3 regions of the Frankia umida genome follow, and region 3 is predicted to be linked to each of the others. Evidence: riboswitches for the same ligand, from Rfam matches in the RefSeq annotation. Region 3 holds a riboswitch; each other region holds the start of a gene.

Region 1 (4,575 bases), on a different contig from region 3:
CGGCGTCGAGATCGGCGGGGATCTCACCCCGCCTGGCCGCCAGCACAAGCGCGTTTCCACACAGTTCGGCCTTGTTACGCACCATGTGCTCCTGGATGACCTCGGCCAACCGCGGGGACTCGGAGGCCGCGCGCAGCACCCCCATGAGCAGCCCACCGCCGACGTCGACGATCGAGCGAGCCATCAGCCGGACGTCGACCATCAGGTCGTCGCGCAGACTTCCGGTGTCGGCGGCGACATGTTCGGCGGGCGCCCGACGACGCAGCGCCTCGACGACCATCGCGTCCTTGCAGCTCCAGCGCCGGTAGATCGTCGCCTTGCTGGCCCGGGCCCGGTTCGCGACGGCGACCATGCTCATCCGCTCGTAGCCGACCTCGACGAGCAGTTCCAGCGCCGCGTCGAGAATCGCCTGCTCGCGGGACTCATCCCGAGGACGGCCCCGGCCCGAACCCTCCGGAGACGACACACATGCCTCCCTTCGCATCCGCGCGCACCACGGTCACAGCTCGATCACCACACCCACAGATCCCGCCAGGCGGACCACAGCCAGGTCAGGGACCGTCGACCACCAAACGAAACAGTACTGTGCCGTACTCATATTCAGACCCCCCGAAACGCCGTGACCCCTGCCACACCTGTGCGCGGACGCCGAGCCCGCGCCGTCTTCCCTCGCCAGAAAGGTCCCATCCGGATATTGTCTGTATCAGACATAAACAACAGAAGGCGAGGTGAGTACCGTGAGCCCGTTGGCGGAGATCGCCGTCATCACCGCCGTGTGCGTCGCGTCGGGGGCCCTGGGGAGCCTGCTGGGGCTGGGCGGTGGCACCTTCATCGTGCCGATCCTCACCCTCGCCTTCGGGCTGGACGTCCGGCTCGCGATCGGCGCCTCGGTGATCTCGGTCGTCGCCGGCAGCGCCGCCGCCTCACCCCGGTACCTGGACGAGGGCTTCGCGAACCTGCGTGTCGCGGTGACCCTCGAGGTCGCCACCGTCATCGGGGCGGTGATCGGGGCGCTGCTCGCCGGCCACCTCGGCACCCATGTCCTCTACACCATCTTCGGCGTGGTGCTCGCCTTCAGCGCGATCCAGATGCTGCGCACCCGCCGCGACGCGACGACCGACACGCTCGCGGTCCCCGGTGATCGCCTCGCCGATGTCCTCACCCTGCACGGCGACGTCGCGAACGGAAGCGAACGGCGTGCCTACCGGGTGACCAGAACCGCGACCGGCCTGACGATGATGACCGCCGCGGGCACGGTCAGCGGCCTGCTCGGCATCGGGTCGGGTGCGATGAAGGTGCCCGCGATGGACCTCGCGATGCGACTTCCCCTCAAGGTCTCGACCGCCACGAGCAGCCTCATGATCGGGGTGACCGGCGCCGCGAGCGCCGTCGTCTACCTGCAACGTGGGGACGTGGTTCCGGCCCTGGCCGGCGCGGTCGCGATCGGCACGGTGGTGGGCGCCCGACTCGGCTCCCGCCTGCTGTCCGTGGTGCCCGTCGCGACACTGCGCCTGGTCTTCCTCGCGGTCCTGCTGGTGATCAGCGTCCAGATGCTGCTGCGGGGTCTGGCATGACCCGCCCGCCCCCACCGCCGCAGGACCCACCCGAGGCGCCTGCGGTCTCCCCCGGACCAGCCGGGGCGCGGTGCGGCCATGAGGTCGGGGCGCGACCGGTCGCGTGGGTGCTGCGGGTCGGGGGGATTCTCGGGGTGCTGCTGGTGGTCGCCGGGCTGATCGCGGCGTTCGGCCAGAACGGCGCGGCGTGGACCGGCCGTTCCCACGGCGACATCCTCGGCCCGGGTGCCGCGCTGCGGCTGTCCGACCTGGCCGGTGGGCTGCGCCACGCGCGGGCGGACGCGATCGTCCTGCTCGGGATGGTGGTGCTCGCCGCCACCCCGGCCGCCGGGGTCGCCGCTGCCGGCTGGTGCTGGCTTCGCGGACGTCAGCCGCAGCTGGCCGCGGTGGCCGCGCTCGTCCTGGTGCTCCTGCTGGTCGCAGGTGCCCTCGGCGCCGCCGAGTAGCCCCCGACGTCACCGAACCGACGCCACCCGAAGCGACGCCACTCGGGCCGATGCCGTCCGATCCGGTGGGATCGGCGTGGACGATGTCCGGCGTGGCCATGTTCACCGTGCCGACCGGGAATGGCGGGCTTTGCTAGAGTCCGATCACTGTCCTGAGTGCCAGCGTCCAAGCCCCGGCTTGCTGGCCGGCAACCCTCCTCACGCAGCGGGGTGCCCCGGGTGACGACAGGGCCGCGGCGACCAGCCGATGGCAAGTGCAGACCCGACACGGGTTGTTCTCGGAGCAATGATGACCTCGATCATTTCTGCCGTGCCCACATCCACGCCCGCGCAGGCGGCGTTGCTCCCGGTGGAGGGGGCGGGGCTACAGGTGCCGCTGGCCGGCGGCGGCCAGGTGGAGTACGCCAACCTTGACTACGCGGCGAGCGCGCCGTGCCTGGAAGCCGTGGCCGATCATGTTCGCCGGGTGCTGCCGTACTCGGCGAGTGTGCACCGCGGCGCGGGGTTCGCCTCGGCGGTGTGCACGTCGCTGTACGAGGGGGCACGCCACGACGTCGCGCGTTTCCTCGGTGCCCGCGCCGAGGACGCCGTCCTGTTCACCCGCAACACCACCGACGCGGTGAACCTGCTGGCCCATGCCGTGGCGTCCACCGGCACCGGGGGTGCGGGCGGCGCGGCAGCGCAGGTCGTGCTGTTCGACCTCGAGCATCACGCGAACCTGCTGCCCTGGCGGCGGGTCGGGGCGCGCTGCGTCACCGTCCGCGCGACGTTGGGCGAAAGCCTGGAGGCGCTGGACGCCGAACTGCGGGCCGCGCCGGTGCGGCTGCTCGCGGTGACCGGGGCGTCCAATGTCACCGGGGAGGCGCCGCCGCTGCGGCGGCTGGCCCGGTTGGCCCATGACGTCGGCGCCCGGCTGTTCGTCGACGCGGCGCAGCTCGCCCCGCACCGGCGTATCGACATGGCCGCCCTCGGCATCGACTACCTGGCCTTCTCCGGTCACAAGCTGTACGCGCCGTTCGGCGCCGGGGTCCTGGTCGGACGGGCCGACTGGCTGGACACGGCCCCGCCGTACCTGGCCGGTGGCGGCGCGGTACGTGAGGTCGGCGCGGCCTCGGTCGACTGGGCCACCGGGCCGGCTCGACACGAGGCCGGCACGCCGAACCTCGCCGGCGCCACCGCGATCGCCGCCGCCTGCCGCACCCTCGCCGAGATCACCCCCGAGGTGTGGCGCGACCACGAGTCGGCGCTGCGCGACCGGCTGCTGCGGGGACTCGCCGCCCTGGACCAGGGTGCGCCGGGCCGGGTCGTCGTCCACCGCATCTGGCCCGAGAACAGCCAGCCCGAGGACGGCGCTTCCGACGGGGGCCGCGCGCAGGGGGTGGGAGTGGTGGCGTTCTCCCTGCCGGGACACGATCCGGGGTTGGTCTCGGCGTATCTGTCGGCCGAACACGGGATCGGGGTACGGGCCGGACGGTTCTGCGCGCATCCGCTGCTGGCCCGACTCGGGGCACCGGGTGGGGCGCTGCGGGCGAGCATCGGGGTCGGCACGACGTCGGCGCATGTCGACCGGCTGCTCGTCGCGCTCGAGGACTACCTGCGCACCGGTCCGCGGCTGTCCTACCACCAGCGCGACGGTGGCTGGCAGCCGGTGCGGGACGAGCGCCGCCTGCCCGCCTGGGCCGAGCAGTACGCCCAGGTCCCGGGCCAGTCCGCCGGGCAGGTAGGTGCCGCCCTGGCACCCTGCGGGACCTGAGGCTTTACCGCGGGCTCATCGGGGTGAAACCGTCCGTCGACGGCACGGCCGGACAGTGACGGCGTGCCACACAACGGGGGATTCACCGGGGCCAGTTGGAGCGACGCGGTCGCCCGCTGTCCCAAGTCGATGCTGCACGGGCCGTGTGCGGGAGTGGGAGCGGACGGTGACTGTGAGGTGCCCGGCGTGGGCGCCTGCTCCTTCCTGGCCGCGCTCGACAGCTGGCCCTATCCCCCTCCCCCGGTGGAGGCGACAGGACCGGCGGGGGCCGATGACCAGGTGTGGGATGTGGGTGAGCTGACGGAGGTCGCGGCGCGCAGGCCGGTGATCGTCGCCGATCTGCCCGCCGCGGCGCTGTCCACCGACAGCCTGCTCGACACCGCGGAGATCCTCGCCCCAGCCGTGGACGCCTGCCTGCTCGGCGATCACGGTGGGGCGCGGGTCCAGTTCCCGCCGTCCTACCGGTCGGGGTTGCTCACCCGGCGTGGGATAGCCGTCTGGGTCGGGGTGAACTGCCGGGACCGTAACCGGGTGGCACTCGCCGGTGAGGTCGCCGCCTGCCTGGACGCCGGGGTCACCGGGGTGCACTGCGTCACCGGTGATCATCCGGCGTTGGGGCATCGCGACGACACCCCCGGCGTGTTCGATCTGGACAGTCTGGATGTCGTCGCGCTCGCACGGGGGCACGGCGCGCATGTCTCCGTCGCGCACGCGCCGGCCGCACCACCCACCGCCCACCGGCTGTCCCGCCTGATGGCCAAGATCGACGCCGGGGCGGACACGGTGTTCGTGGACCACTGCG
Region 2 (4,575 bases), on a different contig from region 3:
GAGTTGACCCGGCCGCCCAGGTTGGTCAGCGGCCGGACGCCCCGACGGCACCCCTGGCGTGCAGCGTTGCCGCGACCCAGGTCATGGCCCTGGTCACGGCCGTTCGGGACTCGTCGGTGTGGTCGAGGCTGTCGAAGCCGTGCTGACCGTTCGGGACGTCGATGACCTCGATCGGAACGCCGTGGGCACGGGCGGCATCGACGAAGGCGTTCTGGCCGGGCACCGCCACCGGGAACTCGGCACCGACCCGGGTGAGCAGGATCGGCGGCCGCCCCGGGGTGGCGACGGCGCCAACCGCGTCGAACTCGGCGCCGTCCGGGACGCCCGGCGGAACGCTCAGGAACGGGTAGCTCAGCGCGACGCAGCGCAGCCACGGGGGCACGGCGGCGAGCCATCCGGCCGCGAGCGGACCGCCACCGGAGAAGAACCACAGGCCGACCCGGTCGGGGTCGACGCCCTCGACGGCGCGTGCCTGCTCGACGGCCGAACGCACGTTCCGCCCGGCGACCGGGTAGTCACCGGGGCCGTGCAGGCCATGGTCGACGGTGACCCCGACGAGGCCATGGGCGGCGGCGAGCGCGCCGTAACCGAGAAAGGTCGGCCAGTCCCGGGGGGTCGGCTCCAGCTGCGCCGGTACGGGCCCGCCGTGCACGAACACCACGGCGGGCCGACGCCGCTCGGCGGACGGGTCGGTGCTGTGGACGTCGATCGCGCCGATACGCCGACGGTGGGCGGGCGCCACGTCGAGCACGAACGGATGCATGTGCGGCGGGATGGCCATACCCACATCACATCAAGGACACCCGCCGCTGGTCGACCTGGCCCCTGTCCCCCTGCCCGCCAAGATGGGATGAGACAGAAGACCTTCCCAAGGCAGGCCAACCGCCGAAACTGGGACACAGCCATCACAAGATCGGCGCCGGTTCCTGAGAACGGGCAGCACCTGTCGGCCAGATTGAGCACCCGTTGATCTCTGGGTGAAGATCGAGTCGATCACGACGCCGGCGGGCCAGACACTCCTGCGGCCATGCCCGCCGAGGCCAGACGGGTCATGAGGGCTCGTCGGACAGCCGGCCATTCGGAAGCGACCACCGCGAACATCGCCGAGTCCCGCACCGTCCCCTCCTCCCCCGGCGCCCAGGACATCGACCAGTTGCGAAGGACGCCCTCGAAGCTGATACCCAGTCGTGTCAACGCCCGCCGGCACCGGTGGTTGCGGGCGTCGGTGTTCAGATCGACCCGTGCGACCCCCAGGGTCTCGAACGCATACCCCAGCAGCAGAAGCTTCGCCTCGGCGTTGATGCCGCTGCCCTGCGCGGACGCCGCGAGCCAGGTGGAGCCGATTTCGACGGCTCGCAGGGCCGGCCGATCCGGCCAGGGCCGCGGATCCAGGAATCCGGTGCACCCCACGGCTTTCCCGTCACGCACCCGGACCTGGGCGAACGGCGTCAGCCCAGGCCTGGCCAACAGCGCCGCCGCATACCCCCGCGTCTGGCTCCCACGGGGAACCAGCGTGAACCCGTAGGTCTCCCGGTCCTCCTCGACGGCCGCGGCCAGGTCGACCGCGTGCTCCATCGTCAACGGCTCCAGCCGCACCAGGGAACCAGCGAGAACAGGAACATCGAGCTGAACACTCATCGGAGTTTCCTCATCGTTCCTGGCGTTGGCACCTTGCCCGCGCTGGACAGGTTGCCGGACCGTCACCGGGCCAGGTCCCTCAGATCCTCTGGATGATCAACGAGAGTCGATTGTCCCCGGCCACAGAGAGCCACGTCAACACGAACATGCGATGAAGTGCGGAACGCAGGACCTCGGCGCCCTGCCCGTCGAGAACGCCGTGGGACCCGTCACTGGCCCCACGGCGAACAGCTGATCCACGTCGAGCTGTCGACGGTCCTCGGTCTGCCCCGGACAACACTGGCCGAGCTGTGGTGTCGGCTCATGCGGCTCGGCTCATCAGATCTCCGTCCGATAGAACACCTTTCCCGTATTCACGGTGAAGCCTGTGCACGGTAGAAACTTTGCACTGACTGGTTGTCGAGGTCGGTGGTCCATTCGACTCTGCTGCAATTGGTTTCGGTGGCGATGCGGCGGAGGTGATCCATGAGGAGGCCTCCGATGCCGCGGCGTCGGGCGTGTTCGCGAACGTAGAGTTCCTTGAGGAAAAGTGACTGTGTCACGCCCGCGGCCGGCCAGAGGAACGCGTAGGTGGCCATGCCCAGCACCTCGTGGTCTTCGCATGCCAGTAGCACCGCGGGAGAGGCCTGGCCGGACAGGAGCAGCCCGCGGATGTGGGCGAGGCGCTGGGGGCGGGGGTCGGTGGGGGCGCGCCGTTGCTGGTTGGCGACGTTGCTGGTTGGCGACGTTGGTCAGGCCGAAGGCGGTCCGGTAGACGAGTTTGATCAGCCGGTTGGCTCCCTCAGCCGCGGCGTTGGACAGGCCGTGCAGGACGGCGGCTGTGATCTCGACGCGCCAGTCCGAGATCGTTTCGGCGAGAGCGACGATCTCGGGGACGGTCGCGCCGGTCGTGGCGCAGTAGTCGAAGAACCTGGTGAGGGCCCGGTCGACGTCGGTGCGGGTGGTGGCTCGGCCGGTGCGGGTCGGGGAGAGCGCGAGCAGGTCGAGTAGGTGGTTCTTCGCGCGGCCGTTGCCGGAGAGTGCGCCGGGGCCGCGCACCAGCAGGTTGCGGATCGTGTATTCGGGGTCGGTGGCCCGGCCGCGGCGGTCACGGAGCTGGTGGGTGACCCGGCGGCGGACATCCCCGACCGCCTTGTTCGCCAGCTGCGCGACGTGGAACGGGTCGACCGCGATCATCGCGTGTGGGAGCGCGTCGCGGGCGGCAGCCTTGTAGACGGTGGACATGTCGATCGTGACCGCCCGGATGCCCGCGCGCCAGGCGGCGGGCCGGGCCTCGATCCAGCCGACCGTGGCCGCCGCCGTGCTGCCCTCGACGGCCCCGAGCAGGCCGTGGCCACCAGCGGAGTCGAACAACCCGGTCTGCCAGCGGTCGGCGTCGGCGACCCAGCCGCCGGAGAGCGGGTCCCGCTGGTAGCGGGGACGGCCCCGGCGGTGGTCGTCGATCCCGAGCACCTCGACGCCCGGCAGCGGCCCGGACACCGACCGCACCGGCCGGCCTGCCTCCCCGTCGGCGGTGGTCTCCTGGTCTGCGACCGGCCCGTCGGGCCCGGTCCCAGCGGCCGGGGCGGTGACCACGATCCCCGCCTCCTCGGCCACCGCGACGAAGCCACGGTGCGCGGTGTGCCAGCTGACTCCGGCCGCCCGCTCGACCAGCTCGACCTCGACCCCGGCCGGCAGCCCCGGCAACCCACCCAACGCACAGCCTCTACCCTGGGACACACGCACCCGCCCGCTTGATGATCTTTTTCTGGCAAGAGCGATCATTTCAGCGGGCGGGTGTCCCGCTTCCCGAACCAAACCGCGACTACGTTCCGTCACCCCAAGCCGTCACACACGGCTCATGACCGTACACACTCCCCAACCCACTGCGGAGAGCCCGAAATGTACCGACCTCTCCGGCTTCAGTCAAAACGAACTCGACGCCATCGCCGCCGAACTCAACGGCAGACCCCGGAAAGTCCTCGACTGGAAAACCCCGACGAGGCCTACGCCGAGACCCACAATCTGAAAGAATTTGGACCGTCGGTGCACTGACCGTTGGAATCCGCCCCGCATTGATGTCGCACACGGCGACGAAAATCTACCAGGAACGGATCGGCGCCATCCCCCGGGTGTTGTAGTAGATATTTTGGTAGGTCCCATTCTGGGAGATCAGATTCGCGTTGAGCTGCTGATTCTGGTAGGCCAAGTCACCGATGTTGTCATACGGAGCCTGGGCAACCGCCGCACCGGCGAGAGGCAGCATACCTCCACACGCGAGAAGCGTTCCGAAAATAACTACGCACATCCGATTCCGACGCATTCTTATTAAATCCTTCCGGAGACCAGTCACATAGTCCTCAATTGACTGGATATTCATATCACGAACTAATCCACATCTGCAAAGCGTCTATCAAAATAGGGCAGTAGTCCCCTAATATTATGGGCAAAATGCCCGACCGGTGGTCCGACAGAATCGTTGTCGAGAGCACCTTTCGTCTGGATGACGAAGGACCCCGGCCGGAGCCTGGTCCTCGAGTACGGTTGCCTCTGCGCCGCTCCGGATCTTCGGCGACTGTTCGTGGCGATCAACATGGACCTGGCTCGCCGCGCCGGGCACCTCAGAAGCCGTGCTGGCGGGCCGAAGGACGGCTACCTACCGTCCGAGGTGGACCGGGTCTGGCGCGCGACTCGACCGGGCGGCCGGCTGATGGCCGCCGTGACCCGAGAGGACAGCGACCCATGGTTCACCGTCCCGCACTGCCCTACGACACGACCGACGCCACCTCCCCGCACGGCCTGGGCCCACACCACGTCCAGCTGGCGATCCCACCCGGCAGCGAGGAACTCTGCCGCAGGTTCTACGTCGACGTGCTGGGCATGACCGAGAGCCAGAAGCCGCCGGTGCTGGCAACGCGCGGCGGGCTGTGGCTACGCGCGGACCGACTGGAGATCCAC
Region 3 (4,575 bases):
AGGCGGTGATCGACGCCTGGAGCAGCGCGACGCCACCACCGGCGACGATGCCCTCCTCGACGGCGGCCTTGGCGTTGGAGACCGCGTCCTCGATGCGGTGCTTCTTCTCCTTGAGCTCGACCTCGGTGGCCGCGCCGACCTTGATGACGGCGACACCACCGGCGAGCTTCGCGAGGCGCTCCTGGAGCTTCTCGCGGTCGTAGTCCGAGTCGGACTTCTCGATCTCGTTGCGGATCTGGCTGACCCGACCGGCGATCTGGTCGGGGTCGCCCGCACCTTCGACGACGGTGGTCTCGTCCTTGGTGACGACGATCTTGCGCGCGCGGCCGAGCAGGTCGAGCGAGGTGCTCTCGAGCTTGAGGCCGACGTCCTCGGAGATGACCTGGCCACCGGTGAGGATGGCGATGTCACCGAGGATCGCCTTGCGGCGGTCGCCGAAGCCGGGAGCCTTGACCGCGACGCTCTTGAAGGTGCCGCGGATCTTGTTGACGACCAGGGTGGCCAGGGCCTCGCCCTCGACGTCCTCGGAGATGATGACCAGCGGCTTGCTGGTCTGCATGACCTTCTCCAGCAGCGGGAGAACGTCCTTGACCGCCGCGATCTTGCTGTTGACGATCAGGATGTACGGGTCGTCGAGGACGGCTTCCTGGCGGTCGGCGTCGGTGACGAAGTACGGCGAGATGTAGCCCTTGTCGAAGCGCATGCCCTCGGTGAGCTCAAGCTCGAGACCGAAGGTGTTGCTCTCCTCGACGGTGACCACACCCTCCTTGCCGACCTTGTCCAGCGCCTCGGCGATGAGCCCGCCGATCGCGGGGTCACCGGCCGAGATGGAGGCGGTGGAGGCGATCTGCTCCTTGGTCTCCACCTCCTTGGCCTGCTTGGACAGCTCCTCGGAGACGCGCTCGACCGCGACCTCGATGCCCTTCTTCAGGCCGAGGGGGTTGGCGCCGGCGGCCACGTTGCGCAGACCCTCACGGACCAGCGCCTGGGCCAGGATCGTCGCGGTGGTGGTGCCGTCACCCGCGACGTCGTTGGTCTTCTTCGCGACTTCCTTGACGAGCTCCGCGCCGATCTTCTCGTACGGGTCCTCGAGCTCGATCTCCTTGGCGATGGAGACACCGTCGTTGGTGATCGTGGGGACGCCCCACTTCTTCTCCAGCACGACGTTGCGACCCTTGGGGCCGAGCGTGACCTTGACGGCGTCGGCCAGCTGGTTCATGCCGCGCTCCAGGCCGCGCCGAGCCTCCTCATCGAAGGCAATGATCTTCGGCATGGTTTCTGGGTCCTCCCAGTGGGATGGCAGGTTCGATGGCCTGGCCACAACGACGCCCGCGACGGACGGCTCCCGCCAGCTCCGGCCAGGTGCGGACAAACCGCCATGACAGCCGGGAGGACTGGGCAGCCTCGCCGTTTCAGCCTTGGCACTCCCATCACGAGAGTGCCAGCTCATGTTTAGCACTCACCCTGGGAGAGTGCAAGCGCGCCCTCGGTCGGCGAGCCCCGCCGCACCCGTTGTTCCCCGTCCCGAGCCGCCCCCGCAACCGGCTGTGCGACCGTTCGTCCCCTGCTGTTCCCCTCGTCCGCGTCCGGCGGCACCGACAGCCGCTTCTAGGACATTTCGGATGCCTCCTGGACGCCCGCTGGCCGCCGGTGGACGTCGCTCCACGCCGGTGGACGCCCGGTCCTGAGGTAACCGAGAGGAGAAACCGGCACCCGCGGTGGCCAAGGCGCACCGAATGTCACGAAGCCCGCTCGGCGGACCGTCGCACCACGCCCCCGTGACCAGGGGTCAGGCACGGGGCCGTGGGCAGGCCTCAGGCGGCGGAGTCGTCGCCCAGGCCTGCGGCCTCGAAGGCGCGCAGGGAGGGCTTGATGGTGGCGGTGGGGCCACCGGTCTCGACCAGCGGGTCGAGGGTCTTCAGGCCGTCACCGGTGTTGTAGATGACGGTCTCGGCCTCGGGGTCGAGTAGGCCCTCGCGCAGCAGACGGCGCAGAGTCGCCACCGTGACGCCACCGGCGGTCTCCCCGAAGATCCCCTCGGTGCGGGCGAGCAGGCGCATGCCCTCGAGGATCTCGGGGTCGGTGACGTCGGTGATCGCGCCGCCGGTGCGGCGGGCGACGTCCAGGGCGTAGGGGCCGTCGGCGGGGTTACCGATGGACAGCGACTTGGCGATCGTCGACGGACGGACGGGGGCGACGGTGTCGACCCCGCGGCTGAAGGCGGCGGCGACGGGGTTGCAGCCGGCGGCCTGGGCGCCGAAGACCCGGTAGGGGGTCGGCTCGACCAGGCCGAGCTTGCCGAGCTCACCGAACGCCTTGTCGACCTTGGTCAGCAGCGAGCCGGACGCGATCGGCACGACGACCTGCTGGGGGAGCCGCCAGCCGAGCTGCTCGGCGACCTCGTAGCCCAGCGTCTTGGAACCCTCGGCGTAGAACGGGCGCACGTTGACGTTGACGAACGCCCACTCGTACTCGCCGGCCAGTTCGCTGCACAGCCGGTTGACATCGTCATAGGTGCCCTGGATGGCGACCAGGGTGCCGCCGTACACACCGGTGGAGACGGTCTTGCCGGCCTCGAGGTCGTGCGGGACGAGGACGACCGAGCGCAGCCCGGCACTGGCGGCGTGCGCGGCCACCGACTGGGCGAGGTTACCGGTGGACGCGCAGGCCACCGTGGTGAAACCAAGCTCACGGGCGGCGGACAGGGCGACCGAGACAACCCGGTCCTTGAACGAGTGGGTGGGGTTGGCGCTGTCGTCCTTGACGTACAGCGTCTTCATCCCGAGTTCGGCGGCCAGCCGCGGGGCGTGGCGCAGTGGCGTCCAGCCGGCACCGAGGGAGACCCGGCGGGACGGGTCGTGGCCGGCGGGCAGCAGGCCGACGTAACGCCACAGGTTGCGCGGGCCGGCCTCGATCGACTCCCGGGTGACCCGGCGCAGCAGGTCCGGGTCGTAGGAGATCTCCAGCGGGGCGAAGCACTCGACGCACACATGGCTCGGTGACAGCGGGTAGGTCGCTCCGCAGTGGCGACAGGACAGGCCGACGGCGGGGTTGGCCACGTCCAGGGCGGAGGCGGTGGCGCGCTCGGGCGCGAGAGTCATGGAGAAGCTCCTCATCTTTCCCGCGGCAACCTGCCACAGGTCGGAATTAGCACCTGCCGCGCACGCACAGCGTGCGGGTGGTTGCCGGGGCTTCGCCGGGCCGTTCCCTCTGCCCCTCTGGATGAGCCAGATGAAGTTGTCTGTCCGTACTGTAGACCGCGTGCCCGAGATCGTGCACCGATGTTTCCTGGTTCACGGTTGTGTGTCGCGTCAGCCAGTGTCCCACCGGGTGCCGTCCTAGGACCAGGGAGTTCATAACAGTGAGTGTCCGCGTCGTCTACACCGATCTTGACGGCACGATGGTCGGGCCCGGGGGCTGCTTCTTTCTCGCCGAGGGCGGGGGGGTGACCCTGGAGCCCGCGCAGGCGCTCATCGAGCTGCACACCGCGGGAGTCCTGCTGGTGCTGGTGAGCGGGCGCACCCGGCCGCAGCTGCTCGAGGCGGCGCAGATCTTCGGCGCGGACGGGTTCATCGGCGAGCTCGGTGCGATCGTCGGCTGGAACCGCGGGCGCGACAGCGAGATCCTGCGCGGTGCGATGCCGTCCGACTTCGACCAGGTCCCACCCGTCCTGCTGGACAAGCTGATCGACCGTCATCCCGGTGAGCTGGAGCTGCACACGCCCTGGCACACCGGGCGTGAGATCGATGTGATGCTGCGCGGGCGGATCGAGGTCGCCGAGGTCGACGCGTGGCTCACCGAGATCGGTTTCGGCTGGCTGAGCATGCGCGACAACGGGCTGATCTCGCCGTCGCACATGCCGCATCTCGGCGGCCAGCCGCACGTCTACCACCTGGTGCCAGACGGCGTCAGCAAGGGCGACGCCGTGGCCTACGACCTGCGCCGACGTGGGCTGTCGCCGACCGAGGCGATCGCGATCGGCGACTCGGCGAGTGATCTGGAGATGGCCGCGCACGTCGGTCGGATGCACCTGGTCGCCAACGCGCTGCGTCATCCCAGCATCCCCGGGCTGCTACCGAAGTACGACAACGTCACCATTGAGGACGGCTCCGTCGGCGCCGGTTGGGCCAATGCGGTGCGTCAGGCCATCGTCGACTGAGAGTCACCGAGGGTTGCCTCGGGTCGATGGTGCGTGGGCGGTGGCCGTCCGGCGAAAAGGCATCGGTACCAGCGAGAGACCAACATCTGGGCTGAGCGGTGCGCCGGAGCGGGCCTTCACGGCGGCGCAGATGGCCTACTCTCCGCTGTGTGCAACGCATGTCGGACGTCACACACAGCACCGCTGTGGCCCCTGCTTCCGTATCGGCGGACCCTGCCCCCGTGCCCCCGGATGCTGCGCCCGCGCCCCCGGAGCCTGTTCCCGCGCCCTCGGCTGCTACCGGGACGGCGCGGGTCCTCGTCGCGTCGAACCGTGGGCCGGTCGCGTTCGCCGATGGTCCGGACGGCGAGCTGCTGCTGCGACGTGGCGCCGGCGGGCTGGTGTCCGGGCTCGGGCAGGCGGCCGCCGACGCGCCG

Evidence for each region. A riboswitch is a leader RNA that binds a small molecule or an ion and turns the genes downstream of it on or off. The one in region 3 is predicted to bind S-adenosylmethionine.
Region 1: another riboswitch for S-adenosylmethionine. It lies ahead of MXD59_RS17465 (aminotransferase class V-fold PLP-dependent enzyme); the one in region 3 lies ahead of thrC (threonine synthase).
Region 2: another riboswitch for S-adenosylmethionine. It lies ahead of MXD59_RS20480 (GNAT family N-acetyltransferase); the one in region 3 lies ahead of thrC (threonine synthase).

What each region holds. Positions count from the first base shown of each region.
Region 1 is NZ_JALKFT010000018.1:44,717-49,291, reverse strand. It holds gene MXD59_RS17480 (TetR/AcrR family transcriptional regulator) at 1-466, opposite strand, end outside; gene MXD59_RS17475 (sulfite exporter TauE/SafE family protein) at 738-1,574, shown strand; gene MXD59_RS17470 (DUF1634 domain-containing protein) at 1,571-2,020, shown strand; SAM riboswitch class IV at 2,169-2,283, shown strand; gene MXD59_RS17465 (aminotransferase class V-fold PLP-dependent enzyme) at 2,331-3,773, shown strand; gene MXD59_RS27005 (methylenetetrahydrofolate reductase C-terminal domain-containing protein) at 3,837-4,575, shown strand, end outside.
Region 2 is NZ_JALKFT010000027.1:647-5,221, forward strand. It holds gene MXD59_RS20475 (alpha/beta hydrolase) at 26-781, opposite strand; gene MXD59_RS20480 (GNAT family N-acetyltransferase) at 994-1,638, opposite strand; SAM riboswitch class I at 1,646-1,737, opposite strand; gene MXD59_RS20485 (transposase) at 1,957-3,333, opposite strand; gene MXD59_RS20490 (VOC family protein) at 4,360-4,575, shown strand, end outside.
Region 3 is NZ_JALKFT010000001.1:335,003-339,577, reverse strand. It holds gene groL (chaperonin GroEL) at 1-1,273, opposite strand, end outside; gene thrC (threonine synthase) at 1,815-3,101, opposite strand; SAM riboswitch class I at 3,110-3,229, opposite strand; gene MXD59_RS01310 (HAD family hydrolase) at 3,362-4,159, shown strand; gene MXD59_RS01305 (alpha,alpha-trehalose-phosphate synthase (UDP-forming)) at 4,318-4,575, shown strand, end outside.